Regions from separate parts of the Pseudomonas sp. TH08 genome, predicted to be linked through region 2. Evidence: predicted binding sites of a transcription regulator. Region 2 holds the regulator's gene; the other holds the start of a gene.

Region 1 (15,292 bases), on a different contig from region 2:
GCCCCAGCGCGGCGATCAACACCAGCCACTCCGGCGGATACGGATTCATCTGATACAGCGGCCCGATTTCCAGGACCCACGGCGTACCGACCATGCCGGCAAACACCCGGATCGAATCACCGCCCTTGCCCAGCGCCATTACCGTATCGCCCTCGGACACGCGACGACTTTGATCTTCATCCATATCGGCGTCATTCACCGTGACCAGTCGCAGGTCGAAACCGAAGCCTTTGTCTTCCTTTAATTGCGCCAAGCGCTTGGGCTGCTCGCCAACCGGCACGCGCACCAGTTCGTCGGCCAACAGGTAAATCGTCGCACGGGCCAGTTGTTCACTGATCTGCTGCACCTCGCCGGTCAGCACCAGTTGCTCTTTGTCACTGACCAATCGATAAACCTTTGCCGCATGCGGCCCGGTCTGCTCGACCAGCGCCTGGCCGCGCTGCACACGGGTGCGCTGAGTCAGATCGAGATTGGTTTCGTTGAATTTGTTCAGCGCCAACGGGATCCCCAACAGACGCTCCCACACCAGCAACGCGCGATGACGTTCAGTGTCGTTCATCGGTTGCAGATTGTCGGCCATCAGCGAGAACGTGCCATGGGCCAGACGCTCGCGGTATTGCTCGCTGCGGACTTGGTTGAGCAGGTTCAGCGCCAGCACGCCGAGCACCGCCACCAGAATCAGCGCTGCGCACATGCCGCCGTAGATGCGCAGAAAGATCGAGTTCACAGCGCCAGGTCTGCGCAGGCTTCCGGCACGAACAGATAACCTTTGCTGCGGATAGTCTTGATCAGGCGCGGATGGTCGGGGTCGTCGCCAATTTTCGGGCGGATGCGCGAGATGCGTACGTCGATGGAGCGATCCTGACCGTCGTAGCCGATGCCGCGCAGTGCGGTGAAGATTTCCTCGCGGGACAAAATGCGCCCGGCGTTGGCAACCAGCAGCCAGAGCAGATCGAATTCGGCACTGGTCAGTTCGATGCTGTTGTCGCTCAGCCAGGCTTCGCGCAAAGCGTTGTCGACCAGCAGCGGGCCGAATTGCAGACGACGGGATTTTTCCACGACCGGCTCGGCTGTGTCACTGCGTCGCAGCAACGCTTGAATTCGCGCCAGCAACAGTCGTGGGCGCACCGGTTTGCAGACGTAATCGTCGGCACCAAGGTCGAGGCCCTGAATCTGGTCGGCATCATCCGTGCGCGCGGTGAGCATCAGAATCGGCCCGTCGTAGTGGTCGCGCACCTTGCGGCAGATGCTCAGGCCATCTTCGCCGGGCAACATTAGATCGAGGATCACCAGATCCGGCTGCTCCTTGATGATCCGCGCCGCCGCCAGCGCACCGTTGCCTTCGATTTCCACACGCAGTCCATTGGCTTGCAGGTAGTCGCGCGTGAGTTCGGCCAGTCGCTGGTCATCCTCGACGATCAATACCTGCCAGGCTTGTTGCTCCACCGGTGACCTCTGCTTTCTATTTTTTATTGATAAAGGAGACGATTGCCCGCCAGACACGGTATGCCTCCCGTCTTTTTGTCATGTTTCGGGAGGATAAAAATGCGTTCACATGGCCCGATTGTATAAACGGCGTACAGCCAGAACACAAGTCGGTAAATGCGTTCGGACAAGGCGCTTTTTTGTGATAGGGTTCGCGCCCTTAAAAATCCGCTGAAGCGTTTTTCCAGGCGAAAAAACAGTGACAAACGGTCTAGCTCAGCAGGTCCGCGGCCTACACGGGAATTCCCTGTTTCACCCACAATTTACGCACAGGGTTATCCACAGGCTGTCCGTTGCAATTCGCCCCCAAAACGCATTATCTTGTAGCCCGCGCTCTAAAAAACCCTACATGTAGGGTTTTGTGCAAAAAACCAAACACAAACCGGACAGTGAATTCAAGGCTTTTAATTGCCATTGTCGGGTTGAACCAAACGTATTTTCACAAGCCCAAACCGCGCCTGCGGATGGCTACCGTTTTTCCGTCGTACGCGACGATAACGGTACGGGTGTTGCAGTCCGAAACTGCTCCCCGAAAGGAATGCGGTTTCACGCGTATCGCGTGCACCGAAGACTTCGGCATGGAAGCGGCGCCCACAAGGCCCCTTCCTGAACTGTCCCGAAGTCGTTATACCCGGCGCGTGCCGGTTGTAGTGCTTCAGGACGGAACGGTGGGCACCGTGATGGTGCCCAAACAAACATAGAGAACGTGGAGACACCCATGCAAACCGACACAACTCGCGAGAACCCGCAGGGCACCTTGCCGCAGGCCGCCGATTCGAATTCGGATCTGGCAGCCACCGCGCCTGGTCAACTGCGCGTGATCAAGCGCAATGGCACTGTCGTTCCTTACACCGATGACAAGATCACCGTCGCTATCACCAAAGCGTTTCTCGCAGTTGAGGGCGGCACCGCTGCCGCTTCGTCGCGAATCCACGACACCGTTGCGCGCCTGACCGAACAAGTCACCGCGACCTTCAAGCGTCGCATGCCTTCGGGCGGCACCATCCACATCGAAGAAATCCAGGACCAGGTCGAACTGGCCCTGATGCGTGCCGGCGAGCAGAAAGTCGCTCGCGACTACGTGATCTATCGCGACGGTCGTTCGAAAGAACGCGCCGCTCACGCCCCGGCTGCCGAAGCGGTCAACGCTCACCCGTCGATCCGTATCACTCGTGCCGACGGTAGCCTGGCGCCGCTGGACATGGGCCGCCTGAACACCATCGTTACCGAAGCCTGCGAAGGTCTGGAAGAAGTCGACGGCGACCTGATCCAGCGCGAAACCCTGAAGAACCTGTACGACGGCGTGGCCCTGACCGACGTCAACACCGCGCTGGTGATGACCGCGCGCACTCTGGTTGAGCGTGAGCCGAACTACTCGTTCGTCACCGCCCGCCTGCTGATGGACACCCTGCGTGCCGAAGGCCTGGGCTTCCTTGGCGTGGCCGAGAGCGCCACTCACCACGAAATGGTCGACATGTACGCCAAGGCACTGCCGGCCTACATCGCCAAAGGTATCGAGTTCGAACTGCTGAACCCTGTGCTGGCCACCTTCGACCTGGAAAAACTGGGCAAGGCGATCAACCACGAGCGCGATCAGCAATTCACCTACCTGGGCCTGCAGACCCTGTACGACCGTTACTTCATCCACAAGGATGGTATTCGTTTCGAACTGCCGCAGATCTTCTTCATGCGCGTGGCCATGGGCCTGGCAATCGAAGAGAAGAACAAAGAAGATCGTGCGATCGAGTTCTACAACCTGCTGTCGTCCTTCGACTACATGTCGTCGACGCCGACCCTGTTCAACGCCGGTACCCTGCGTCCACAGCTGTCGAGCTGCTACCTGACCACCGTGCCGGATGACCTGTCGGGCATCTATCACGCGATCCACGACAACGCCATGTTGTCGAAATTCGCTGGTGGCCTGGGCAACGACTGGACGCCGGTGCGTGCACTGGGTTCGTACATCAAAGGCACCAACGGCAAGTCGCAAGGCGTGGTTCCGTTCCTCAAAGTAGTGAACGACACCGCTGTAGCCGTTAACCAGGGTGGCAAGCGCAAAGGCGCTGTCTGTGCCTACCTGGAAACCTGGCACATGGACATCGAAGAGTTCATCGAACTGCGCAAGAACACCGGTGATGATCGTCGTCGTACCCACGACATGAACACTGCCAACTGGATCCCTGACCTGTTCATGAAGCGTGTCTTCGATGACGGCAAATGGACCCTGTTCTCGCCATCCGAAGTACCGGACCTGCACGACCTGACCGGTAAAGCCTTCGAAGAGCGCTACGAGTACTACGAAGCCCTGTCCGAGTACCCGGGCAAGATCAAGCTGTTCAAGACCATCCAGGCCAAAGACCTGTGGCGCAAAATGCTTTCCATGCTGTTTGAAACCGGCCACCCATGGCTGACCTTCAAAGATCCGTGCAACCTGCGTAGCCCGCAGCAGCACGTCGGCGTGGTTCACAGCTCGAACCTGTGCACCGAGATCACCTTGAACACCAACAAGGACGAGATCGCCGTTTGCAACCTGGGCTCGATCAACCTGCCGAACCACATCGTCAACGGCAAGCTGGACACCGCCAAGCTGGAACGCACCGTGAACACCGCCGTTCGCATGCTCGATAACGTTATCGACATCAACTACTACTCGGTGCCACAAGCGAAGAATTCCAACTTCAAGCACCGTCCGGTCGGTCTGGGCATCATGGGCTTCCAGGACGCTTTGTACCTGCAGCACATCCCTTACGGTTCCGACGCTGCCGTCGAGTTCGCCGACAAGTCGATGGAAGCGGTCAGCTACTACGCGATCCAGGCCTCCTGCGACCTGGCCGACGAGCGCGGCGCGTACGAGACGTTCCAGGGTTCGCTGTGGTCCAAAGGCATCCTGCCACTGGATTCGCAACAGATCCTGATCGAGCAACGTGGCCAGAAGTACATCGACGTTGACCTGAACGAATCCCTGGACTGGGCACCGGTTCGCGCCCGTGTACAGAAAGGCATTCGTAACTCCAACATCATGGCCATCGCACCGACCGCGACCATCGCCAACATCACTGGCGTATCGCAGTCGATCGAACCGACCTACCAGAACCTGTATGTGAAATCGAACCTGTCGGGCGAATTCACCGTGATCAACCCGTACCTGGTTCGCGACCTCAAGGCTCGCGGTCTGTGGGACTCGGTCATGATCAACGACCTGAAGTACTACGACGGTTCGGTTCAGCAGATCGAGCGCATCCCGCAAGAACTCAAAGAGCTCTACGCGACTGCCTTCGAAGTGGACACCAAGTGGATCGTTGACGCGGCCAGCCGTCGTCAGAAGTGGATCGACCAGGCCCAGTCGCTGAACCTGTACATCGCCGGTGCATCGGGCAAGAAGCTCGACGTGACCTACCGCATGGCTTGGTACCGTGGTCTGAAAACCACTTACTACCTCCGTGCCCTGGCCGCGACCAGCACCGAGAAGTCGACCATCAACACCGGCAAGCTGAACGCTGTATCCAGCGGCGGCAACCACGGCGACGATTCGGTATTGGCTGCTCCAGCCGGTCCGGCACCAGTGCCAAAGGCTTGCGCGATCGACGAGCCGGATTGCGAAGCTTGCCAATAAGCTGAGCTGAGTCAGGCGTTGCAAGACGCTTGATGCTTTCCAGGCAAAAGAAACCCCCGACAGACTTGTGGTTTGTCGGGGGTTTTCTTTGGCCTGAGAAAAACCACAGACTTAAAAAACGGCGAAGCCCTGATTACGGGCCCCGCCGTTTTAATGTTGCAACCTGCGTCAGCCCATCAAGGACTCGGTCATTGCCTGCCCTACCACCGGAATGGTGAAGGAATCGCCGTTGTTGGTGTAGAAGGTTTCAATGGTGTTGGCGCCCTTGTTCCAATCCTTCAGGAACAGACCGGAGTCCAGGTTGCCATTCTGCACGTCTGCAGCATTGAAGATGTAGACGCCTTGGTCGTTTGTCATGATGCGGACATCATTGAAACTCTGGATGTTTTTCAGGGTGACGATATCGATGCCTGTGGTGCCGTCATCGGAAATCGCAACCATGGTTTTGGAAGACACGAAATAGGCATCGCTGCCCTCGCCACCATAAGCGTCACCGGAAGCATTCAGGTACAGCTTGTCCGCACCCGCCCCGCCATGCAGTTCATAGCCATGACCTGAGCCCGTCAACGTATCGTTACCGTCGCCCCCGTTGGCAATGCCTGAAAAGACCGTGATGTTGTCATTACCGGCTTCACCATAGAAGACCGACCCCACGTCGCGCACATATCCCATGATGTAATCATCGCCGTTGCCGCCATAAATGGTGTCGGCCTGGTTTTCCGTCGAGACAGATACGGCCAGAGCGCTGATATCCGTGAAGCCATGACCGTACAGAGTGTCGTTGCCATCACCGCCATACAGGATGTCGTTACCGTCTCCCCTTCCAACAGGTTGGCGTAGGCGTTACCGGTCAAGGTGTCATTGAACGCCGAACCGATCAGGTTATCGATATTGATGAGCACATCACCTTGGGCATCGCCGCCGGCGACGGAACCTGTCAAAAGATTGATCTGCACTGCATCGGAACTATTGAAGTACCAGGCGCCATCACCTCGACCCACACCGGTCAAGGTATCCGCACCGCCGCCGCCAATGAAGCTCTCGGCAGTTCTGGCACTGCCGGTAAAAGTGTCGGCATAACTTGTGCCCTGGAACGCCTCGATCGAGGTGTAGACGTCGCCCGCAGCAATACCGGTAAGCACTGTTGGACTCAAGTCCAGCGTGACCCCGGATGTCTCACTCGCAAAGCTGAGGATGTCGATGCCGCCACTCCCGTCGAAATTATCTGCACCCAGCCCACCGACGAAGATATCGCCGGAATTCGATCCCCGAATTTGCTCGATACCGACATACGTATCACCCAAGGCGATGCCGGAATTCACGCCAGTCTTGGCGTTGATCGTCACACCGATTGGGCTGTCGATATAGCTGGCGACGTCAAAACCATTGCCACCAATAAATTGGTCAGCACCCGCACCACCCGACAGCGTGTCGTTGTTGGCACCGCCAGTGATGATGTTGTCCAGGCCGTTGCCGAAACCGGTGAAAACGCTGTTGCCAACGTAAGTCAGGCGTTCGACATTGTCGGCCAGACGCAAATTAGTAAGCACGGTGCGTACTTCGTCATCGCCACCGCCAGCGGTTTCGATCACGTTGACTGCGTTACCGTTGACGAAATACACGTCGTTACCGGTGCCGCCGATCAGTTTGCTGCCCGCAAGGTTCGCGGTCAGCGAGTCATCGAAGGACGAGCCGATCACGGTTTCGATGTTGTACAGCCGATCGCCCTGCGCATCACCGCCAACACCGGCCAGACCACCGACCAGACTGACTGTCACACCGCTCGCCGAACCTGAGTAATCAACGGTGTCGTTGTTGCCCATCGAGCCATCGAACGTGTCGGCGGCGGCGCCACTGATAAAAATGTCGTCAGAGTTCGAACCTTGAATCACTTCAATGCCGACATACGTATCACCCTCGGCAATGCCGGTGTGGACGCCGGTTTTGGTGTTGATGGTGATCGAGCCAGGGCTGTCGATGTAGCTCACGGTATCGGAGCCAGCTCCGCCGATGAACTGGTCAGCACCCGCACCACCCGACAGCGTGTCGTTGTTGGCACCGCCAGTGATGACGTTGTCCAGGCCGTTGCCGAAACCGGTGAAAACGCTGTTGCCAACGTAAGTCAGGCGTTCGACATTGTCGGCCAGACGCAAATTAGTAAGCACGGTGCGTACTTCGTCATCGCCACCGCCAGCGGTTTCGATCACGTTGACTGCGTTACCGTTGACGAAATACACGTCGTTACCGGTGCCGCCGATCAGTTTGCTGCCCGCAAGGTTCGCGGTCAGCGAGTCATCGAAGGACGAGCCGATCACGGTTTCGATGTTGTACAGCCGATCGCCCTGCGCATCACCGCCAACACCGGCCAGACCACCGACCAGACTGACTGTCACACCGCTCGCTGAACCTGAGTAATCAACGGTGTCGTTGTTGCCCATCGAGCCATCGAACGTGTCGGCGGCTGCGCCACTGATGAAAATGTCGTCAGAGTTCGAACCTTGAATCACTTCAATGCCGACATACGTATCACCCTCGGCAATGCCGGTGTGGACGCCGGTTTTGGTGTTGATGGTGATCGAGCCAGGGCTGTCGATGTAGCTCACGGTATCGGAGCCAGCTCCGCCGATGAACTGGTCAGCGCCTGCGCCGCCCGACAGCGTGTCGTTGTTGGCACCGCCAGTGATGACGTTGTCCAGGCCGTTGCCGAAACCGGTGAAAACGCTGTTGCCAACGTAAGTCAGGCGTTCGACATTGTCGGCCAGACGCAAATTAGTAAGCACGGTGCGTACTTCGTCATCGCCACCGCCAGCGGTTTCGATCACGTTGACTGCGTTACCGTTGACGAAATACACGTCGTTACCGGTGCCGCCGATCAGTTTGCTGCCCGCAAGGTTCGCGGTCAGCGAGTCATCGAAGGACGAGCCGATCACGGTTTCGATGTTGTACAGCCGATCGCCCTGCGCATCACCGCCAACACCGGCCAGACCACCGACCAGACTGACTGTCACACCGCTCGCCGAACCTGAGTAATCAACGGTGTCGTTGTTGCCCATCGAGCCATCGAACGTGTCGGCGGCGGCGCCACTGATGAAAATGTCGTCAGAGTTCGAACCTTGAATCACTTCAATGCCGACATACGTATCACCCTCGGCAATGCCGGTGTGGACGCCGGTTTTGGTGTTGATGGTGATCGAGCCAAGGCTGTCGATGTAGCTCACGGTATCGGAGCCAGCTCCGCCGATGAACTGGTCAGCGCCTGCGCCGCCCGACAGCGTGTCGTTGTTGGCACCGCCAGTGATGATGTTGTCCAGACCGTTGCCGAAACCGGTGAAAACGCTGTTGCCAACGTAAGTCAGGCGTTCGACATTGTCGGCCAGACGCAAATTAGTAAGCACGGTGCGTACTTCGTCATCGCCACCGCCAGCGGTTTCGATCACGTTGACTGCGTTACCGTTGACGAAATACACGTCGTTACCGGTGCCGCCGATCAGTTTGCTGCCCGCAAGGTTCGCGGTCAGCGAGTCATCGAAGGACGAGCCGATCACGGTTTCGATGTTGTACAGCCGATCGCCCTGCGCATCACCGCCAACACCGGCCAGACCACCGACCAGACTGACTGTCACACCGCTCGCCGAACCTGAGTAATCAACGGTGTCGTTGTTGCCCATCGAGCCATCGAACGTGTCGGCGGCTGCGCCACTGATGAAAATGTCGTCAGAGTTCGAACCTTGAATCACTTCAATGCCGACATACGTATCACCCTCGGCAATGCCGGTGTGGACGCCGGTTTTGGTGTTGATGGTGATCGAGCCAAGGCTGTCGATGTAGCTCACGGTATCGGAGCCAGCTCCGCCGATGAACTGGTCAGCGCCTGCGCCGCCCGACAGCGTGTCGTTGTTGGCACCGCCAGTGATGACGTTGTCCAGACCGTTGCCGAAACCGGTGAAAACGCTGTTGCCAACGTAAGTCAGGCGTTCGACGTTGTCGGCCAGACGCAAATTAGTAAGCACGGTGCGTACTTCGTCATCGCCACCGCCAGCGGTTTCGATCACATTGACTGCGTTACCGTTGACGAAATACACGTCGTTGCCGGTGCCGCCGATCAGGTTGGTGCCTGCCGCATTAGCGGTCAGAGAGTCATTAAAGGCAGACCCGATAACGCTTTCAATCGAGGTTAAGGTATCGCCCTGAGCATCTCCGCCAACGCCTGTTCCAGCGGTCAGATTGACGGTTACTCCTGCCGTCGAACTGGCGTAGGACGCGGTATCGATACCGTTCCCGCCATTCAAGACATCAGCACCTGCTCCGCCATCCAGCAGGTCATTGCCCTCACCACCACTCAGCGAGTCATTTCCTGCAAACCCATACAACTCATCCGCACTAGACGTGCCTACCAGTGTGTCCGTACCCGACGTTCCGTTTATAACTGCCATTGTTTCTTCCTTGCCTTTTTGATAAATCGATAGTCAACGCAATACTTCAGAATCGCCTCGATAAGGCCGAGTACTTTTGAGCGTGGTCATTAATGAGACGTTTAACCGCCTTGCAACCAGAGGTCTCCATGACCTGCAGAAGTTTGACGCGCCCCCTCTTCTGCTCGGGGCATCTGCAATTACTGCACCACAGCTACCGACGAACGGTAGGTATCTGTGAAAAGCCTGACCCCGGGCAAAAAAACCGACGCCCTGGGGCGTCGGTTTTCAGTACAGCTATCAGATCACATCAGGTCATCTGAATGATGGTCTGCATGATGGTGCTCTGAGTCGAAATAGTCTTCGCGTTCGCCTGATAGTTGCTCTGGCCTTTGATCAGATCCACCAGCTCGTTGGTCAGGTTAACGTTCGACTCTTCCAGCGAGTTGGAAGCGATCGAACCCAAGGTACCGGTTTCCGGTGCATCGTAGCCAGGGATACCCGAAGCGAACGTCTCTTTCCAGCTGGTGCCACCGATTGCTTGCAGGCCTTGTTCGTTGGTGAAGCTGGCCAGTGCAACCTGGCCGATGGCCTTGCTCTGGTTGTTGCTGAAGTTGGCGAACAGCGTACCGGTGCCGTCGATGGTCAGGTTGGTGATCTGGCCAGTGGCGTAACCATCCTGAGTCGGGATCGAACGCGCGGTGTCAGCGTTGTACTGAGTGGTCTTGGCCATGGAGATGGTCACACCAGCCGTGTTGGCCGCTGCGCCGTTAGGCGTGAATTTGCCGTTGGTCACGGTGCCTGGCTTCCAGCCGGTCAGCGTCAAGTCGCTGCTGAGGATCGGCTTGAGGGGGTCCAGCGGGTTTGGCGTGCTGACCTGAGTCAAATTGCCAGAGCTGTCAAATGTCAGTGTCGAAGCAACCGGAGGAGTAGCAGGATCGCTTGGATCGCTACCGGTAGCGTCCGGATTGCGCCCATCTACCAGGGTGTAAACCTTCCAGGTATTGTCATCAGTCTTCACAAAGTACTGATCCATGACGTGCGAGTTGCCCTGAGTGTCATAGATCGGGGTACTGAACGACTTGGTGTACGTCGCCAGCTTGGTCGGATCGAACACAACAGCGTTGGTGCCCGTATCGAAGATTTTTGTTGCCGAGGAGTTCAAGTTGATACTCGAAGTCACCAGCGAAGTCGACTTAGGCGCCAGGTTCGAAGTATCGATTTTCAGGTCAGTCAACACGCCATTGATGATCTTGCCGTTGGCATCCACACCGTAGCCTTGCAGGCGCGAGGTGTAATCGGTGTTGGTGATGAAGCCCTGATCGTCAACCTTGAACGTACCGGCACGGGTGTAGGACACCGAGCCGTTGTTGCTCATGGTGAAGAAACCCGAACCGTTGATGCCCATGTCCAACACGTTACCGGTGTTGTTGATGTCACCCTGGGTGAACTGCTGGGAAACGTTGGCAAGGCGCACACCGTTGCCGATCACTTTGCTGCCGCTACCCAGACGAGTGGCCGAGTACACGTCTTCGAATTCTGCGCGGGACGATTTGAAACCGGCGGTTGCGACGTTGGCGATGTTGTTGCCGGTCACGTCCAGTTGTTTGTTGGCTGCATAGAGACCGCTAAGGCCGATATTGAAAGACATATTCCACTCCTTTGTGCCGGTTAGTCGGCTCTATATACCAATGGTTTGTACTTTGGACAGGGCAACGGTGCCCTTGCCGGACAGGTTGAGCATCAGCTCGCCGCCGGTCTGGCTGATCGTCACGCTGGTGACGGTGGCCGGCAGGTAGGTCGCCATATCGGTCGAGGTACCATTGATCGATGCGTTGGCCTTAACGGTATAAGTACCGGTCTTGACCACATTGCCGTCCTTGTCCTTGCCGTCCCAGGTGAAGCTCGCGCTGCCTGCGGCACGACTGCCCAGATCGATGGTGCGAACCACCGTGCCGCTGCTGTCGGTAATGCTGACGGTACCGCCGGCAATCGACGATGGAACGGTGACCGAACCGGTCATTCCTTTGCTCGGATCGTCGAGCTGAACCGAGTTGGTCTGCACAATCACGTTGCGACCGACCAGCGACGATGCCTGCAACGCTTGCGACGAGTTGTAGTTGCCGGCCAGCGAGCTGACAGTGCTGTTAAGCGTGGTGATGCCTTCCAGGCTGCTGAACTGCGCCAACTGCGCCACGAATGCGCTGTTGTCTTGCGGATCGAGCGGGTTCTGGTTTTTCAGCTGGGTAACCAGCAGTTGCAGGAACGCGTCCTTGCCCAGAGCCTGGCCGCCGGTGGAGCTGTTAGTGGCCGAAGCAATGCCATCGGCTGTCGAACTGGTCTTTTTCGACGAGTTCGCCAGGATGTCATTCATGCTCAGGGAGCTGGTGGTATCGGAAACACTCATGGCAATCGCCCCTTATTACTGACCGAGGGTCAGTACCTTCTGCATCATGGTTTTCGCGGTGTTCATCATTTCGGCGTTGGTCTGGAACGAACGGCTCGCGGAAATCATGTCAGCCATTTCTTCCACCACGTTGACGTTCGGGTAGTAGACGTAGCCTTTGGCATCGGCCGCCGGATGGTTCGGTTCGTAACGCGCTTCGAGGTTGCTCTGGTCTTCGACCACACCGAGCACCTGCACGCCTTGACCGGCGGCATCCTGGCTCTGGAACAGCGAGTTGCTGCCGCTGTTCTGGCCGCCCTGGAACATGGTGGCGAACACCGGGTGACGGGCGCGATAGGTCTGGTCGATGCTCGACGAGACGGTTTCGGCGTTGGCGATGTTCGAGGCCACGGTGTTCAGACGCGTGGTCTGTGCGCTCATGCCGCTGCCGGCAATGTTGAAAACGCTGGACAGGGACATGGATTACTCTCCGCGCAGGGCTGACACCAGCCCTTTGAATTTGCTGTTGAGCAGAGTGAAGCTGGCCTGGAAACCGACCGCGTTTTCCGCGTAATTCGATTGCTCAAGCTGGGCGTCCACGGTGTTCTGGTCAATCGACGGTTGCATCGGCGTGCGATACAGCAGCGATTCGTCGCCATTGCCCAGACCTTCTGCCTCGATGTGACGGCTATTGGTCATGTTCAAGGCGATAGTGCCGTTGGCGTTCTTCTGGGTCTGTGCTTCAAGCACTTTGGAGAAGTCCAGATCCCGAGCCTTGTAGTTCGGGGTATCGGCGTTGGCGATGTTGTTCGCCAGGACTTCGGCACGCTGGGCGCGAAAGCCAAGAGCCTTTTCGTGAATGCCGAGCGCTTTATCGAAGCTGATGCTCATGTCGGGAACCTTCGGGTGACCGGTTTTTCGTAACTGAGCTTTAGCAAGCCGCGTGCCAATGCGAGAAACACCCGGAAACCGGGGCTTTGCCGGGAGTCGGCAAAGCGGCAATGCCAGAAAAGCGGCAACTGGTTTCCGCCGAATGCCGCTTTTCTGCCGCTTGCCGTCCATCTCATACACACCACGGTCCCCTGTAGGAGTGAGCCTGCTCGCGATAGCGGTAGCACGTCCAACATCATCGGTGCCTGACAGGCCGCCTTCGCGAGCAGGCTCGCTCCCACAGGGGGATTTGTGCTGTTCGTGGGAAATTGTTCAGGCATAAAAAAACGGCAGACCTTTGCGGGCCTGCCGTTTTTTGTGTTGCCGATGCAATCATTTCGCCTGGTAGATGATCCCCGGGCTGCACTGAACCATCTGGTAATGATCCGGCAAACCGTTCAACGCTTCGGAAGCGCCAAGGAACAGATAACCGCCCGGCTTCAATGTACTGTGAATGCGCAACAGGATGTCTTTCTTCACTTCAGCAGAGAAGTAGATCAACACGTTGCGGCAGAACACGATGTCGAACTTGCCCAGGGCGGCGTAGCTGTCGAGCAAGTTGAACGAGCGGAACTCCACTCGGTTCTTGATCGGCGCCTTGATCACCCAACGCCCCGGTCCTTTCGGGTCGAAGTAACGCTGCAGGCGTTCCGGCGACAAACCGCGACCGATCGCCAGGCTGTCGTACTCGCCAGTCTTGCAGTTGGTCAGCATCAGGCCGGACAGATCAGTGGCAACGATCTGTACACCCATCTTCAACTGGCCCAGGTTGCTGCGTTCGAACTCGTCGATCGACATCGACAGCGAGTACGGCTCCTGACCCGACGAACAAGCCGCCGACCAGATCCGCAGACGCTGGTTCGGCGCAGCCTTGATCGCTTCAGGCAATACCTTGTTCTTCAAGACTTCAAACGGATAGGTGTCACGAAACCACAGGGTTTCGTTGGTCGTCATGGCATCGACCACCTGCTCGCGCAAACCACTGCGCGGCTGGGTCTGGATGCGCTGAACCAGCTCACCCAGGGACTTGATGCCTTGCTGCTCCATCAGTTTGTTGAGACGGCTCGAGACCAGGTACTGCTTGTTTTCACCGAGCAAAATGCCACAGGCTTTTTCCAGGAAGACCCGGAACTGTTCGAAATCCAAATTACCCGTAGACAATGATGCCGCCTCTTAAATCGTGTTGACCGCCAGGGGCAAAAGGCCCCTAGCTGATATCTGCTGCTTTGATCCGGTCGACTACCCGGGATGCCAGGTCATCAGGGCGGAATTTGGCCAGGAAGTCATCGGCACCGACTTTCTTGACCATCGCCTGATTGAATACCCCGGACAACGAAGTATGCAGGATGATATGAAGCTTTTGCATGCGCGGGTCGCCGCGGATCTCCGCCGTCAGGGTGTACCCGTCCATCTCCGGCATCTCGATGTCGGAGATCATCATCAGGAACTCTTCTTCCGGCTTCTTGCCTTCATCGACCAGCTTGCGCAGGTAATCCAGCGCCTGCTTGCCGTCGTTCAACGCCACGACTTCGACGCCGATCGTTTGCAGACAGCGCGTAACCTGTTTGCGTGCCACCGACGAGTCATCGACCGTCAGCACTCGCAGCGACAACGCTTTGGTCTGGGTCTCGACATCGACCACGCCCACCGAAATCGCTTCCGGCGTCGGCGCAACTTCCGCCAGCACCTTCTCGACGTCGATGATTTCGACTAACTGATTGTCCACCCGAGTCACAGCGGTCAGATAATGATCGCGCCCCGTGCCCTTGGGCGGCGGATGAATCTCTTCCCAGTTCATGTTGACGATGCGCTCCACCGAGCGGACCAGGAAACCCTGGGTCTTGGTGTTGTACTCCGTGATGATCACGAACGGATTGTTCTTGTCTTTCAACGCTCCGGAACCGGTCGCCATTGCCAGATCAAGGATCGGAATGGTCGCCCCCCGAATATTCGCCACCCCGCACACGACAGGACTGGACTTGGGCATCAACGTCAGCGACGGGCATTGCAGCACTTCCCGTACTTTGAACACGTTGATTCCATAGAGCTGCTGACCGTCGAGACGGAACAACAACAGCTCCAGGCGATTCTGCCCCACCAGTTGCGTGCGCTGGTTCACCGAATCCATTACACCAGCCATGCCCAGACTCCTACATCAACGCCAAGTGTTGTTGCGACGCACATTCATTGCTAAACGGCACGGCGCTTGCTTTTTAACTCGTATGAACGCTCAAACGACATTTTTCCGACGCCTGACATCACCCCTCCGCAGAGGGCTTTGTGTGGCGTCCGCCATTTGCTGCTTTTTCGCTGGCAGCCCTGCCATTGCTGATGCGGTTACCTTGCCTGACATGCTTATCGGCGTCACTCAGGGCTTTCTTGAGTTCACCGTAGAAGACTATCTGGCTACCAGTCAAACGGAAGGCCGCTACGAAATCGAAGTCAAACAGCTCGATCCACGTATGC
Region 2 (15,292 bases):
GAGCCAGTTCCAGGCGCTCGCGCGGCAGAATCAGGTCGGCCATCGAAGCGACTTCAAGGCCATCGAATTTTTGCGTGAACTCGACCAGCGCCGCGTCACCACGCTCGCGCACAGCCTTGATGATGTCCAGCACGCGCTGATTGACCGAGTCGTCAGACACACTTTCCCAGCTCAGCAGATGATCCAGATGATGCGCGAAATCCGGGTCAGCAGCGTTGAGTCGGCGAATTGCAGTCGTTGCGGTCATAGCGAGAGCCTCATAGGAATGGCAAAAACTCAGGCGCCCTAACTTAGCAGTCGTTTCCGCTTGGGCACCTGAGATTCTGGCTATGAGGCGGATAGACGGGCGCAACTTAACGTCGCGCAGGTAAATCAGCCGCGGTGTCGAGACTCCACTGCATTGCGCAGGGTGTCGATCAACGCCTGGATTCGGGCGTGTTGCATTTTCATCGAAGCCTTGTTGACCACCAGGCGCGAGCTGATCGTGGCGATCAGTTCCTGAGGTTCCAGGCCGTTGGCGCGCAGGGTGTTGCCGGTGTCGACCACGTCGATGATCTTGTCAGCCAGACCGATCAACGGTGCCAGCTCCATCGAGCCGTACAGCTTGATGATGTCGACCTGACGGCCCTGCTCGGCATAGTAACGCTTGGCAACGTTGACGAACTTGGTCGCCACGCGCAGACGACCCTTGGGCTCCGGCGCGCCGATCTTGCCGGCGGTCATCAGTTTGCACTGAGCGATTTGCAGGTCCAGTGGCTCGTACAGGCCCTGGCCGGTGTATTCCATCAGCACGTCTTTACCGGCCACGCCGAGGTCGGCCGCGCCATGCTCGACATACGTCGGCACGTCGGTGGCGCGCACGATCAGCAGACGAACGTCGTCCTGGGTCGTGGGGATGATCAGCTTGCGGCTCTTGTCCGGATTCTCGGTCGGCACGATGCCCGCTTCGGCGAGAAGCGGCAGGGTGTCGTCAAGGATGCGGCCCTTGGACAGTGCGATGGTCAACATGGGAAACGTCAGTCCTTATCAAGGTACTCATGTCCGGTCGCAATCGGCGCCGGACACACATCGAGCCGGAAACCGGCTCGACTCATAATCTCAGTGGACACGTCCGTGTGTCCCAATGCAGCGATTAGCCCGGAACGCGACGGATCTTGGCGCCCAGCATCTGCAGTTTTTCTTCGATGCACTCATAACCACGGTCGATGTGGTAGATGCGGTCGATCAGGGTATCGCCTTCGGCAACCAGTGCCGAGATCACCAGGCTCGCCGAAGCACGCAGGTCGGTGGCCATGACTGGCGCGCCCTTCAGTACTTCAGTGCCGGTGACGATCGCGGTGTTGCCTTCGACCTGGATCTTGGCGCCCATGCGGTGCAATTCGTACACGTGCATGAAGCGGTTTTCGAAGATCGTCTCGATCACTGCGCCAGTGCCTTCGGCAATCGCGTTGAGCGAGATGAACTGCGCCTGCATGTCCGTCGGGAAAGCCGGGTACGGCGCGGTGCGCACGTTGACCGCTTTCGGACGCTTGCCGTGCATGTTCAGCTCGATCCAGTCTTCACCGCTGGTGATTTCTGCGCCGGCTTCACGGAGCTTTTCCAGTACCGCTTCAAGGATGGTCGGATCGGTGTCCTTGACCTTGACGCGGCCGCCGGTGACCGCAGCGGCCACCAGGTAGGTGCCGGTTTCGATACGGTCAGGCATGACTTTGTAGAAGCACGAACCCAGACGCTCCACGCCATCGATGGTGATGGTGTCGGTGCCTGCGCCGGAAACCTTGGCGCCCATGGCGTTGAGGAAGTTCGCCAGGTCAACCACTTCAGGCTCACGGGCAGCGTTCTGCAGCACACTGCGGCCCTTGGCCAGAGCAGCGGCCATCATGATGTTCTCGGTACCGGTCACACTGACGGTATCGAAGAAGAAGCTTGCACCGCGCAGGCCACCTTCAGGCGCCTTGGCCTTGATGTAGCCGCCTTCGACGTCGATCACTGCGCCCATGGCTTCAAGACCACGAATGTGCAGGTCGACCGGACGCGAACCGATGGCGCAACCGCCAGGCAGTGCGACTTCGGCTTCACCGAAACGGGCAACCATCGGGCCCAGCACCAGGATCGACGCACGCATGGTTTTCACCAGTTCGTACGGCGCGATCAGGGTCTTGATGGTGCGCGGGTCGATTTCGACGCTGAGTTTCTCGTCGATCACCGGCTCAATGCCCATGCGACCGAACAACTCGATCATGGTGGTGATGTCGTGCAGGTGCGGCAGGTTGCCAACGGTCACCGGGCCATCGCACAGCAGGGTGGCAGCCAGGATCGGCAGGGCAGAGTTCTTTGCCCCGGAAATGCGGATCTCGCCATCAAGACGAGCGCCACCGGTAATAATCAATTTATCCATAAGAATCTCGACGCCCTTAGGCTCAGGTGCGCTCGGCCCAGGCCGCGCTGCTGAAAAATTTCATAGTGACCGCATGGATGCTGCCATCGGTGATCCATGGGTTCAAATGGGCATAGATCTGCTGCTGACGCTTCACCGGGCTCAACGCCGCCAGTTCATCGCTAATCACGTTCAGCTGGAAATTGCAGCCTTCGCCCTCAACTTCTACCAACGTTCCGGGCAGCTTTCCTTCAAGGAAGCTCTTCACTTCTACGGCCTGCATGCTCAACCTCAATCGGCGCCCTGTGCGCACGGGTCGGACATCATACAAAAAAGCCCCGCGCCTGCGAACCCCGCATGGCAGGACTCTGACGGGGGGCTTCTTTATAGATGTGGGTTCAGGGGTGCGCCAACAGTTCGGTCAGTTCACTGACCTGAGCGATTTCGCGCATGTCTTCAGGCATTGCGCGGATGCTGACGGCCTTGCCGGCTGCCTCGGCATCGCGCATGAAGCACAGCAGCAACGACAAACCGACGCTGCTGGACTTCTTCACCGCCGAGCAGTCGATCACCAGCGAAGACGCTTTGCTGGACTTGATCAACGCCTGGCCTTCCTTGCGCAAGCCAGGGCCGGTGCGGTAATCCAGCACGCCGCTGAGCAGAAGCTCGTCGACATCACTCATACGAACTGCGGCCTCACTCATTGTGCTGGGTTCTTTTCGGTGGATTCCTTGGCCTTGGCCACTTCACCGGCCCAACCATTGATGGTCTTGTCCAGATCGTTGCCATTGCGCTGCATCGCGTCGGCGAACTGATCACGGAACAGCTTGCCAATGTTGATACCGTTGATGATCACGTTGCGCAGCTTCCACTCGCCGTTGATCTTCTCCAGCGTGTACTGCACTGGATAAATCGCGCCGTTGCTGCCCTTGACGGTCATGTTGACGCTGGTGCGATCGCCCGACTCATCCTTGGCAGGATCAACGGTGATGCCCTGGTTGTTGTACTCGAGCAAGGCGTTGCCGTAGAACTGGAACAGGCCTTTCTTGAAGTTTTCCTGGAAGGTCTGCATCTGCACCGGCGTAGCCTTGCGCGAATACTTGACCGTCATGATGCTTTTGGAAATGCCTTCGGCATCCACCACCGGCCCGACAATGCTGTTGAGCGCCGCGTAGAAATCAGTCGGATCCTGCTTGTATTTCTCTTTGTTGGCAGCCAGGTCGGCCAGCAACCGGCTGGTCGTGTCCTGCACCAGATCATGTGCCGAATGTGCCGCCACGGCGTTACCCATCAACGGCAGAGCCGCCAGTAACACCAACAGGCTGCGTCGCAAGATAGAGATCATTCAAAAGCTCCTCATTTGGCGTCTTTGCTAACGGTATTGAGCAGGAATTTACCGATCAGGTCTTCCAGTACCAGTGACGACTGCGTGTCGTGAATGGTTCCACCATCCTTCAGCGGTTTGTCTTCCCCGCCTACGCTGATACCGATGTACTTCTCGCCCAGCAGACCAGCGGTCAGGATAGACGCTGTGGAGTCGGTCGGCAGGTTGTCGACCTTTTTATCCACTTGCAGCGTGACCCGACCGGTGAAGCTGTCACGATCCAGATCGATCGCCGTGACCTTGCCGATGGTCACACCGGCCATGGTCACTTTGGCTCTGACCGTCAAACCGGCGATATTGTCGAAGTAGGCATAAAGTTTATACGTGTCGGTGGTCGACGTCGGAGACAGGCCACTGACCCGCAACGCAAGCAGCAACAAAGCCAGGATCCCTGCCAGCAGGAACAGGCCGACACCGATTTCCAGGGTGCGGTTTTGCATCAGAAATCTCCAAACATCAAAGCGGTCAGAATAAAGTCCAGGCCGAGCACTGCCAGCGAGGCAAACACCACGGTCTTGGTGGTGGCACGACTGATCCCCTCGGAAGTGGGCTCACAGTCATAGCCTTGGAATACGGCGATCCAGGTCACTACGAAGGCGAAAACGATACTTTTGATGACACCGTTGAGCACATCACTGGTGAAGTTCACGCTGTTCTGCATGTTCGCCCAGTAGGAACCTTCATACACGCCCAACCAGTCGACAGCTACCCACGAACCACCCCAAATGCCCACCACGCTGAAAATCATCGCCAGCACCGGCAGGGAAATGAAGCCGGCCCACAGGCGTGGGGCAATGATGTATTTGAGCGGGTCGACACCGATCATTTCCAGACTGGAAAGCTGTTCGGTGGATTTCATGTTGCCGATTTCTGCGGTCAGCGCCGAACCGGCACGCCCGGCAAACAGCAGCGCTGTCACCACCGGCCCCAGTTCACGCAGCAAGGTCAGGGCCACCATCTGCCCCACCGCCTGCTCCGAACCATAGCTCGACAGAATGCTGAAACCCTGCAGCGCCAGCACCATGCCGATGAAAATCCCGGAGACGACGATGATCACCAGCGACATCACGCCAACCGAATGCAGCTGTTTGACCAGCAGGCCAAAACCGCCGCTTATACCGCCGCGCCCGAGCAAGGCGTGAAACAGGAACAACGTCGCCCGACCGAACACCGCAACGGCGTCGATCGCGGCCTCGCCGAACTGGCGTACGCGTTCTAATAATGAAATTCTGCGCATCAACGCTTCCCCAGAAGATCTGCGCGGTAATCCGTCGCTGGAAAGTGATACGGCACCGGGCCATCGGGGTTGCCGGTCATGAACTGACGAATACGCGGTTCGTCCGAGTTCATCAGTTCATCCGGTGTGCCCTGCCCCAGCACCTGACCATCACCCACTACATAGATGTAGTCGGCAATGCTCGCGGTTTCGGCCAGGTCGTGGGACACCACGATACTGGTGATCCCCAAGGCATCATTAAGCAGACGGATCAGGCGCACGAGTACGCCCATGGCGATCGGGTCCTGGCCGACGAACGGTTCGTCGTACATGAGAATCTGCGGATCGAGGGCAATTGCCCGGGCCAGCGCAACACGACGCTTCATACCGCCGGACAGCTCGTCGGGCATCAGTTCGATGGCGCCTCGCAAACCGACTGCCTGCAATTTGAGCAGGACGATGTCGCGGATCATCTCTTCCGGCAGCTCGGTATGAACGCGCAGGGGGAAAGCCACGTTCTCGAAGACATCGAGATCGGTGAACAGCGCGCCGCTCTGAAACAGCACGCCCATGTGCTTGCGCGCATCGAACAGATCGCTGCGCGAGAGCTTCGGCAGGTTCTGGCCGTTGACCCAGACTTCACCGCTGGTTGGGCGCAACTGTGCGCCCATCAACCGCAGCAGCGTGGTCTTGCCACAACCGGAAGGCCCCATGATGCCGGTGACCTTGCCGCGCGGGATGCGGATATCGACGTTATTGAAAATGCTGCGCGCACCGCGCTTGAAGGAGACTCCCTTCAGCTCGACCGCGTAGGCGTTATCGGCACTCATCTAAACTCCTTGCGATGCAGCCTCTCACTCGGACGCCGGGCTTTCCTGGGAAAGCACATACATCCACGGCAGGCCGAACTGGCGGCGAACTATATCACTGCAACAGCCACGCGCCCAAGGCTTGTGCCGGACCGTATTCAGTGATTTGACAGGCTCTGGACATCTTTTCGAAGCATTTGGTAACGAGGAATGACAAAGCACGACGAACTTGCGTGAGGCTTTGCAACATAACCGCTATAATCGCCGCCTTTTCATCGGGCTATACGATTTCTGACATGAGCCAATCCAGCGACCTGATTCAATCGGCACAACGCACCATCCAACTCGAAGTGGAGGCCGTACAAGGCTTGTTGCCCCATATCGACGCCGATTTCGTACGCGCTTGCGAGATGATTCTGGCCAGCAAAGGCCGTGTAGTCGTGGTCGGCATGGGCAAGTCCGGGCACGTCGGCAACAAGATTGCCGCCACCCTGGCCAGCACCGGCACCCCGGCATTTTTCGTACACCCGGCCGAAGCCAGTCATGGCGACATGGGCATGATCACCCGCGATGACGTGATTCTCGCCCTGTCCAACTCGGGCTCGACCAACGAAATCGTCACCCTGCTGCCGCTGATCAAACGCCTGGGCATCCAGTTGATCAGCGTCACTGGCAACCCGCAGTCGCCGCTGGCCAAGGCTGCCGAGGTCAATCTCAATGTTCACGTCGAACATGAAGCCTGCCCGCTGAACCTCGCACCGACTTCATCGACCACCGCCGCGCTGGTCATGGGCGATGCCCTGGCCGTCGCGCTGCTCGAAGCACGCGGCTTTACCGCAGAAGACTTCGCCTTTTCCCATCCCGGTGGAGCCCTCGGCCGTCGCCTGTTGCTGAAAGTCGAGAACGTCATGCATGCCGGGCAGGAACTGCCGCAGGTACAACGCGGCACCCTGCTCAAGGATGCGCTGATGGAAATGACCCGCAAGGGTCTGGGCATGACCGCCATCCTTGAAGCCGATGGCAAACTGGCCGGGATCTTCACTGACGGCGACTTGCGTCGCACCCTGGATCGCAGCATCGATATCCGCAGCGCCACCATCGACCAGGTGATGACGGCTCACGGCAAGACCGCCCGGCCCGAAATGCTCGCTGCCGAGGCCCTGAAAATCATGGAAGACCACCGAATCAACGCATTGGTAGTTGTCGACGAGGAGGATCGCCCGATCGGCGCATTCAACCTTTCCGATCTGCTGCGCGCAGGAGTGATGTAATGAGCAACGATCTGCTGCAACGCGGCAAAGCGATCAAACTGGCGGTCTTCGACGTCGACGGCGTTCTCACTGACGGGCGCCTGTATTTCCTTGAAGACGGCAGCGAATTCAAGACGTTCAACACGCTCGACGGCCAAGGCATCAAAATGCTGATGAATGCTGGCGTGCAAACCGCCATTATCAGCGGCCGGAAAACGCCGGTGGTTGAGCGTCGGGCGAAAAACCTGGGCATCCCGCATCTTTTTCAGGGACGCGAAGACAAATTGGTCGTTCTCGACGGTCTACTCGAACAACTGGGCCTAAGCTATGAACAGGTCGCCTACCTCGGTGACGACCTGCCTGACCTGCCGGTGATCCGCCGCGTCGGTCTGGGCATGGCGGTCGCCAACGCTGCCGATTTCGTCCGCGAACACGCTCACGGCGTGACCCGCGCCCGTGGTGGCGAAGGTGCCGCCCGCGAATTCTGCGAATTGATCCTGCGCGCCCAGGGCTGCCTTGATGCAGCCAATGCCGCGTACTTGTGAGCCAAACCATGTTTAGCAAAAAATTTCGCAATTTCCTGCTGTTCGGTTGCATCGCTGCGATTTTCGCAGCGGTCGGCTATTGGAACATCAGCCCGGAACGCTTCCTCGACAAGCCGCCGGTCTCTTCGACCGAAAGCCCGATCGACTGGTATGCAACCAACACGCACACCCTGCAATACCTGCCAGACGGCAAGGTGCAGTATGAAATGACCTCCGACAAAGCCGAGCACGTCAAGGCGACCGACATTACGCTGGTCACCAAACCCGACCTGAACATGTACCGCGGCACCGATTTTCCGTGGCACGTGACCAGTGAACGCGGCGAAGTGAACTCGGGCGGCACTCAGGTTGAATTGATCGATTCGGTGCGTATCAAACGCACCGATGAAAAGAAGCGTGATCTGTTGGTGACCTCTACGCGCATGACAGTGTTCCCACAGGAGCAATATGCGCAGACCGAGCAACCCGTTAGAATCGACGGCGCTGGCGGTGTATCGACTGGCGTTGGAATGAAAGCGTATCTGAAGGACAGCAGGATACACCTGCTATCGAACGTAAGAGGACAGTATGAGGCTCGTTAAAACCCTCCCTATTTTGCTCAGTCTGGGCGCAGCACTGGGAAGCGTGAGCGCCTGGGCTCTGCCGAACGATCAAGAGCAGCCAATCCGCATTCAGGCCGACGATGCCCAGCTGGACGACAAGAATGGCGTTGCCACCTATAAGGGTGACGTGATCATCACTCAGGGTTCGATGAAGGTGACCGGTAATACCGTGACCATCACCCGCACCCCGGCAGGTGATATCGACGTGGTGACCTCGGTGGGCAACCTGGCTTACTTCGAGCAGTTGCAAACGGCTGGCGATACCAAACCGGTTCAAGGCTGGGGTGTCACCATCCAGTACCATGCCGCGCAAAACCGCGTCGTGCTGATCGACAAGGCCAAAGTTGTCGACAAGGACAACAACGTGACCCAAGGCGAGAAAATCGTCTACGACACGGTGAAAAAACTGGCCAGCGCTGGCCGCGCTACCGGCAGCAAAGTCACCGAAGCGCGTCCGCGCATTGACATGGTGATTCAGCCGAAGCCGAAAAACGACCAGAAAAAGGCCCCGTAATGGCAACTCTGAAAGCTCAGCATCTGGCCAAGGCGTATAAAAGTCGTCAGGTCGTGCGTGATGTCAGCCTGTCCATCGACAGCGGTCAGATCGTCGGTCTGCTGGGCCCTAACGGCGCCGGCAAGACCACCTGCTTCTACATGATCGTTGGCCTGGTCCAGGCTGATCAGGGTCGCGTACTGATCGATGATCTGGACGTCAGCCACCAGCCAATGCACGGCCGCGCCAAGGCCGGCATCGGCTATCTGCCGCAAGAAGCGTCGATCTTCCGCAAACTGTCGGTAGCCGACAACATCATGGCCATCCTCGAAACCCGTCAGGAGCTCGACAAGGCCGGCCGTCGCAAGGAACTGGAAAGCCTGCTGCAGGAATTCCACATCACACACATCCGCGACAACCTCGGCATGAGCCTGTCCGGTGGTGAGCGCCGCCGTGTGGAAATCGCCCGCGCGCTGGCCACTGCACCGAAATTCATCCTGCTCGACGAACCGTTCGCCGGTGTCGATCCGATCTCGGTCGGCGACATCAAGCAGATCATCCACCATCTCAAGGCCAAGGGCATCGGTGTACTGATCACCGACCACAACGTGCGCGAGACACTGGATATCTGCGAAACCGCTTACATCGTCAACGACGGCCAACTGATCGCCGAAGGTGACGCCGAGACCATCCTCGCCAACGATCTGGTCAAGGAAGTGTATCTGGGTCACGAGTTCCGCCTCTAAGCGCGACAGTGCCCGGTGCGCCGCCGGGGCGCTGTATCGGTTCAAGCGCAATTTAATACGCTTTAATTGTTACAGCGCTCTAGGCAAACACTTCAGTTTCAGGCATATAATTTGCTTAAGTTTGGCGCTTCGGCGCCCTGTAGTGGATGGCGCATAGCGCCGGCGAATAAGGTGTTAAGCCCCTGCCATGAAACCATCGCTAGTCTTGAGAATGGGCCAGCAGCTGACGATGACACCGCAGCTGCAACAGGCCATCCGCCTGCTCCAATTGTCGACCCTGGATCTGCAACAGGAAATCCAGGAGGCTCTGGAATCCAATCCGATGCTCGAACGCCAGGAAGAAGGCGAAGACTTCGACAACTCCGATCCTCTGGCCGACAACACCGAACAGAAGCCCAACACTGAGATCCAGGAACCCTCCTATCAGGAAACCGCACCGACGGTGGACAACCTTGAGGACGGCGACTGGAGCGAGCGCATCCCCAACGAACTGCCGGTCGACACCGCCTGGGAAGACGTCTACCAGACCAGCGCCAGCAGCCTGCCCAGCAGCGACGATGACGAGTGGGACTTCACCACCCGCACCTCCGCCGGCGAAAGCCTGCAAAGCCATCTGCTCTGGCAACTGAACCTCGCACCGATGTCCGACACAGATCGCCTGATCGCCGTGACCCTGATCGATTGCATCAACAATCAGGGCTATCTGGACGAAACTCTCGAAGAGATCCTCGAAGCGTTCGATCCGGAACTGGACATCGAGCTGGACGAAATCGAAGCCGTGCTGCACCGCATCCAGCAATTCGAACCGGCCGGCATCGGCGCGCGCAATCTCAGCGAATGCCTGTTGTTGCAATTGCGCCAACTCTCGGCCAAGACTCCTTGGCTGGCGGAAGCCAAACGCCTGGTCAGCGATTACATCGACTTGCTGGGCAGCCGCGATTACAGCCAGTTGATGCGCCGCATGAAACTCAAGGAAGACGAACTGCGCCAGGTCATCGAACTGGTGCAAAGTCTCAATCCGCGTCCGGGCTCGCAGATCGAATCCACCGAAGCCGAGTACGTCGTCCCTGACGTTATCGTGCGCAAGGACAACGAGCGCTGGCTGGTCGAGCTGAATCAGGAATCGGTGCCACGCCTGCGGGTCAACGCGCAGTACGCCGGTTTTGTCCGCCGCGCCGACACCAGCGCCGACAACACCTTCATGCGCAATCAGTTGCAGGAAGCTCGCTGGTTCATCAAGAGCCTGCAAAGCCGCAACGAAACCCTGATGAAAGTAGCCACCCAGATCGTCGAGCATCAGCGCGGTTTTCTGGAGTACGGCGACGAAGCCATGAAGCCGCTGGTTCTGCACGACATCGCTGAAGCGGTGGGCATGCATGAATCGACGATCTCCCGGGTGACCACGCAGAAATTCATGCATACCCCGCGCGGTATTTATGAACTGAAATACTTTTTCTCCAGCCACGTCAGCACCTCCGAAGGCGGTGAATGCTCGTCCACGGCGATCCGCGCGATCATCAAAAAACTGGTTGCGGCGGAAAATCAGAAAAAGCCGTTGAGTGACAGCAAGATCGCTGGTTTACTGGAGGCACAAGGCATTCAGGTGGCTCGCCGCACCGTCGCCAAGTACCGCGAATCCTTAGGGATCGCGCCTTCGAGCGAACGCAAGCGGTTGATGTAAGCCACGTTACAGCGTTCCAGTGGCAGGCTATCCAGCCTGCCGCTTTATGCACTGGCAACGAAGGAGAAGCTGTATGCAAGTCAACATCAGTGGACACCAACTGGAAGTGACCCAACCTCTGCGTTCCTACATCGAGGAAAAACTCCAACGACTGGAACGACATTTCGACAAGATCACCAACGTGCAAGTCACGATGTGCGTCGAAAAGCTGAAGCAGAAAATCGAAGCCACCTTGCATATACCCGGCAGCGAAGTGGTCGCCAATGCGGAAGATACCGATATGTACGCGGCGATCGACTCACTGACCGACAAGCTGGACCGTCAACTCAAAAAGCATAAGGAAAAGACCCAGAGCCTGCTCCAGGGCGCCACCGGTCGATAACCCCCCACTCCATGATCCGACTTGAAAGTATCCTGACCCCCGGCCGTTCCCTCGTGAACGTGCCGGGCGGCAGTAAAAAGAAAGCCCTCGAACAAATTGCCAACCTGATCGCCCGCGAAGTGCCGGATCTGGAGATGCAAGATGTCTTCGAGGCCCTGATCGCCCGTGAAAAACTCGGTTCCACCGGTTTTGGCAACGGCATCGCCATTCCTCACTGCCGCCTCAAGGGTTGCCAGTCGCCTATCAGCGCCTTGATGCACCTTGAAGCGCCGATCGATTTCGACGCCATCGACGGCGCGCCGGTTGACCTGCTGTTCGTATTGCTGGTCCCGGAAGCCGCCACCGATGCGCACCTGGAGTTGCTGCGTCAGATCGCCAGCATGCTCGATCGCAAGGACGTACGCGATAAACTGCGCAGCGCTGCGAGCAACGAAGCCTTGTACCAGGTCGTACTGGACGAGCAAAACGGGCAGTAATCATGCGCTTGATCATTGTCAGCGGCCGTTCCGGCTCGGGTAAAAGTACCGCCCTGGATGTCCTTGAGGACAACGGCTATTACTGCATCGACAACCTGCCCGCCGGCTTGCTGCCGGAATTGGCCGAACGTGCCCTGATCCACACTGAGCTGGCGCAACCGCTGGTGGCCGTGTCGATTGATGCGCGCAACCTGCCAAGCCATCTGACACGGTTTCCCGAGCTGCTTGAAGATGTCCGCAGCAAACACATCCAGTGCGATGTCCTGTATCTGGATGCTGATGAAGAAACCCTGCTCAAGCGTTTTTCCGAGACTCGCCGTCGCCACCCGCTGAGCAACGCCAACCGCTCGCTGGCCGAAGCGATTCAAGATGAAACAGCCCTGCTCGGCCCCATCGCCGACCTCGCCGATCTGAAGATCAACACCACCAGTCTGAACCTGTACCAGTTGCGCGATACCATCAAGCTGCGGCTGCTGAATCAGCCTGAGCCCGGCACGGCGTTTCTGGTCGAGTCATTCGGCTTCAAACGCGGCATGCCGGTGGACGCGGATCTGGTGTTCGACGTGCGCTGCCTGCCCAACCCTTACTGGAAGCCGGAACTGCGAGCGCAATCGGGGCTTGATGCGCCAGTGGCCGACTATCTGGCGGCGCAGCCGGAGGTCGAAGAAATGTTCCAGGACATCTTCACCTACCTGCACAAGTGGCTACCACGCTTTGCGGCGAGCAACCGTGCTTACGTCACCATCGCCATTGGCTGCACCGGCGGGCACCACCGCTCCGTCTACCTGACCGAACGCTTGGGTCAGGCCCTGCAGAAAACCCTGAAGAACGTCCAGGTTCGCCACCGCGACCTCACTTAAAGGATTCACACCGCGATGCCTGCTCTGGAAATCGAAATCATCAATAAACTGGGTTTGCATGCCCGCGCGTCGGCCAAGTTTGTTGGCGTTGCCGGGCAGTTTCCGGATTGCACAATCAGAGTGGGCCGTACGCCGGAGACCACGGTCGACGGTAAAAGCATCATGGCGATGATGATGCTCGCCGCTGGCAAGGGCACGAAAATTTATCTGAGCACTGAAGGTGAGCAGGCTGACGAAGCCTTGCAGGCATTGGTGAATCTGATCAACGACTATTTTGGCGAAGGCGGCTGATCGCCTGTGGCGAGGAGCTTGCTCCCGCTCGGCTGCGTAGCAGTCGTCAATGCGGTGCAACTGGCAGATGGCTAATGGGGCCGCTTCGTAGCCCAGCGGGAGCAAGCTCCCTCGCCACAATTCAACTCAACCCAACGCGGTATCCATCACCATCATCAGACAAAACCCGATCAACAGCCCAAGACTGGCTAATTTGTCATGACCATTGCGTCGCGACTCCGGGATGACTTCGTGGGTCACCACCAGCAACATCGCCCCCGCCGCCAACGCCAGACCCAATGGCAACAACACCTGCGCCAGGCTGACCAGCCATGCACACAACAGCGCAAACACCGGCTCGACCAAGCCTGATGCCGCCCCGATCAGGAACGCCTTGACCCGCGACATTCCCGCCCCGGCCAACACCAGCGCAATCACCAGACCTTCCGGCACATCCTGCAGGGCAATGCCCATCGCCAGACTGTCCGCGTCGGGCATGCCGCCGCCGGCAGAAACGCCGACAGCCATGCCTTCAGGGATGTTATGGGCAATGATGGCGAACACAAATAACCAGATCCGCGGCGGAATAACCGGGTGCTCGAGCGTACCGACAAGCATTTCCGGCGAGGCGCCCGACAGCTTGCGGTCAACCAGATAGAGACCGAATGCCCCCAGCATGATGCCGAAGCAGATCAGGCCACTGGAACCCCACGCCGTCAGACCCAGGCTTTCGGCGGCGGCGATACCCGGTACGATCAGCGAAAACGCGGTCGCTGCCAGCATCACCCCGGCACCAAAGCCCAACAAGGTATCGCTGAGTGCTTGCGGCATGCGCCGAATGACCAGCACCGGCACAGCGCCGAGCGCCGTGCCGAGGGCGCAGATCGCCCCGCCTTGCAACGCCCGCGACAGTCTCGGCTCCAGATCCAGCCATTGTAGTCCGTGAGCGACCAGCAAGGTCATACCCGCCAACAGCAGCAGCGATCCCACTGCGTAACGAAACATACGCCCACTTCCGATCGCCAGTGTTTCAGTGCCCATAGTCAGCCTTGGATTGTTTTTATAGGAGACTTAAACCAGTGCGGCCTGATAGCGCGCAGCCACTTCAGGCCAATTGATCACGTTGTAAAAAGCGTTGATGTATTCCGGGCGACGGTTCTGGTAGCGCAGGTAATAGGCGTGCTCCCAGACGTCGAGGCCGAGAATCGGCGTATTGCCATTCATCAATGGGCTGTCCTGATTACCGCTGCTTTCCACGATCAGTTTTTTCTCCGGGGTCACGCTGAGCCACGCCCAACCGCTGCCGAAACGGGTCAGTGCGGCTTTGGTGAAGGCTTCCTTGAAGCTCTCGAGACCGCCCAGATGTTCGTCGATGGCCTTGGCCAGCGCGCCGTCCGGTTTACCGCCGCCGTTGGGCACCATGACTTCCCAGAACAGCGAATGGTTGGCGTGACCACCGCCCTGATTGATCACCGCTGCACGAAGTTTTTCCGGCAGTTGCTGAACGCTGGCGACGAGTTTTTCCACCGGCCACTCGGCGTACTCAGTGCCTTCTACCGCCGCGTTGAGGTTATTGATGTAGGTCTGGTGATGCTTGGTGTAGTGGATCTCCATGGTCTGCGCATCGATGTGCGGTTCGAGGGCGTCGTAGGCGTAAGGCAAGGCAGGCAGGGTAAAAGCCATTTCAATGGACTCCATGGTGATGTGGGGCAGGCGCGCGGCGCGCATTGCCGGTATCCGGGTGCAACAGGCGCTGGGTGCGCGGGTATTCGCCGTGCTCGCTGATGAAATTCAGCAGTTCGACGTAAGTTTTGCTGCTCTGGCGCAGCGCCGCTTCACGCAGTGCCGGGCGCAGGCGCTCGTCCTGCATGGTCTGCAACAGCCGTTGGTGGATGGCACAGAGGTACTCGGCGCTTTCCTCCGGCTGATTCAGGCGCAGGTGCAAGTCGGCCAGGTTATGGTGGGAGATGACGCAGGCCGCCACCGCTTCGTCGGCATCCGCCCAGCGTTCGTACAGCACTTGTGCCAGGGCCAGGGCTTGCAAGTAAGCCTCGCGGGCGTCGATCAGTTCGCCCAGCATGAAGCAGCGATTGGCCCGTTCGATCGTGCGTTTCCAGTGCTCCATGGTGAGCCTCCAAAGCGGTTGCGGTGCTTACACGCCGCCGGCGGTGAGTTTCTCGGGATTGAGCAACTCTTCCAGT

Evidence for each region. Region 2 encodes sigma-54, which starts transcription at its own class of promoters, with help from an activator protein. Its sites were predicted from a motif close to ANTGGCATNNANNTTGCTNT; they were not measured.
Region 1: a site for sigma-54 is predicted at 12,828-12,847, ahead of flgB (flagellar basal body rod protein FlgB). Genes of this name have one in related genera too.

What each region holds. Positions count from the first base shown of each region.
Region 1 is NZ_JAEKEE010000002.1:363,575-378,866, forward strand. It holds gene JFT91_RS11345 (ATP-binding protein) at 1-727, opposite strand, end outside; gene JFT91_RS11350 (response regulator) at 724-1,446, opposite strand; gene JFT91_RS11355 (ribonucleoside-diphosphate reductase subunit alpha) at 2,204-5,098, shown strand; gene JFT91_RS30150 (hypothetical protein) at 5,267-5,665, opposite strand; partial or broken gene JFT91_RS30155 (hypothetical protein) at 5,786-5,902, opposite strand; partial or broken gene JFT91_RS29555 (beta strand repeat-containing protein) at 6,520-9,531, opposite strand; gene flgE (flagellar hook protein FlgE) at 9,821-11,161, opposite strand; gene flgD (flagellar hook assembly protein FlgD) at 11,192-11,917, opposite strand; gene flgC (flagellar basal body rod protein FlgC) at 11,933-12,376, opposite strand; gene flgB (flagellar basal body rod protein FlgB) at 12,380-12,787, opposite strand; gene cheR (protein-glutamate O-methyltransferase CheR) at 13,160-13,987, opposite strand; gene JFT91_RS11395 (chemotaxis protein CheV) at 14,034-14,966, opposite strand; gene flgA (flagellar basal body P-ring formation chaperone FlgA) at 15,049-15,292, shown strand, end outside.
Region 2 is NZ_JAEKEE010000005.1:217,306-232,597, reverse strand. It holds gene hisD (histidinol dehydrogenase) at 1-247, opposite strand, end outside; gene hisG (ATP phosphoribosyltransferase) at 373-1,008, opposite strand; gene murA (UDP-N-acetylglucosamine 1-carboxyvinyltransferase) at 1,133-2,398, opposite strand; gene JFT91_RS24505 (BolA family protein) at 2,421-2,660, opposite strand; gene JFT91_RS24500 (STAS domain-containing protein) at 2,776-3,081, opposite strand; gene JFT91_RS24495 (MlaC/ttg2D family ABC transporter substrate-binding protein) at 3,078-3,722, opposite strand; gene mlaD (outer membrane lipid asymmetry maintenance protein MlaD) at 3,734-4,201, opposite strand; gene mlaE (lipid asymmetry maintenance ABC transporter permease subunit MlaE) at 4,201-4,998, opposite strand; gene JFT91_RS24480 (ATP-binding cassette domain-containing protein) at 4,998-5,807, opposite strand; gene JFT91_RS24475 (KpsF/GutQ family sugar-phosphate isomerase) at 6,083-7,057, shown strand; gene JFT91_RS24470 (KdsC family phosphatase) at 7,057-7,581, shown strand; gene lptC (LPS export ABC transporter periplasmic protein LptC) at 7,590-8,162, shown strand; gene lptA (lipopolysaccharide transport periplasmic protein LptA) at 8,149-8,697, shown strand; gene lptB (LPS export ABC transporter ATP-binding protein) at 8,697-9,422, shown strand; gene JFT91_RS24450 (RNA polymerase factor sigma-54) at 9,610-11,103, shown strand; gene hpf (ribosome hibernation-promoting factor, HPF/YfiA family) at 11,177-11,485, shown strand; gene ptsN (PTS IIA-like nitrogen regulatory protein PtsN) at 11,497-11,961, shown strand; gene rapZ (RNase adapter RapZ) at 11,964-12,821, shown strand; gene JFT91_RS24430 (HPr family phosphocarrier protein) at 12,837-13,112, shown strand; gene JFT91_RS24425 (ZIP family metal transporter) at 13,239-14,132, opposite strand; gene JFT91_RS24420 (superoxide dismutase) at 14,163-14,774, opposite strand; gene JFT91_RS24415 (DUF2753 family protein) at 14,776-15,216, opposite strand; gene JFT91_RS24410 (class II fumarate hydratase) at 15,244-15,292, opposite strand, start outside.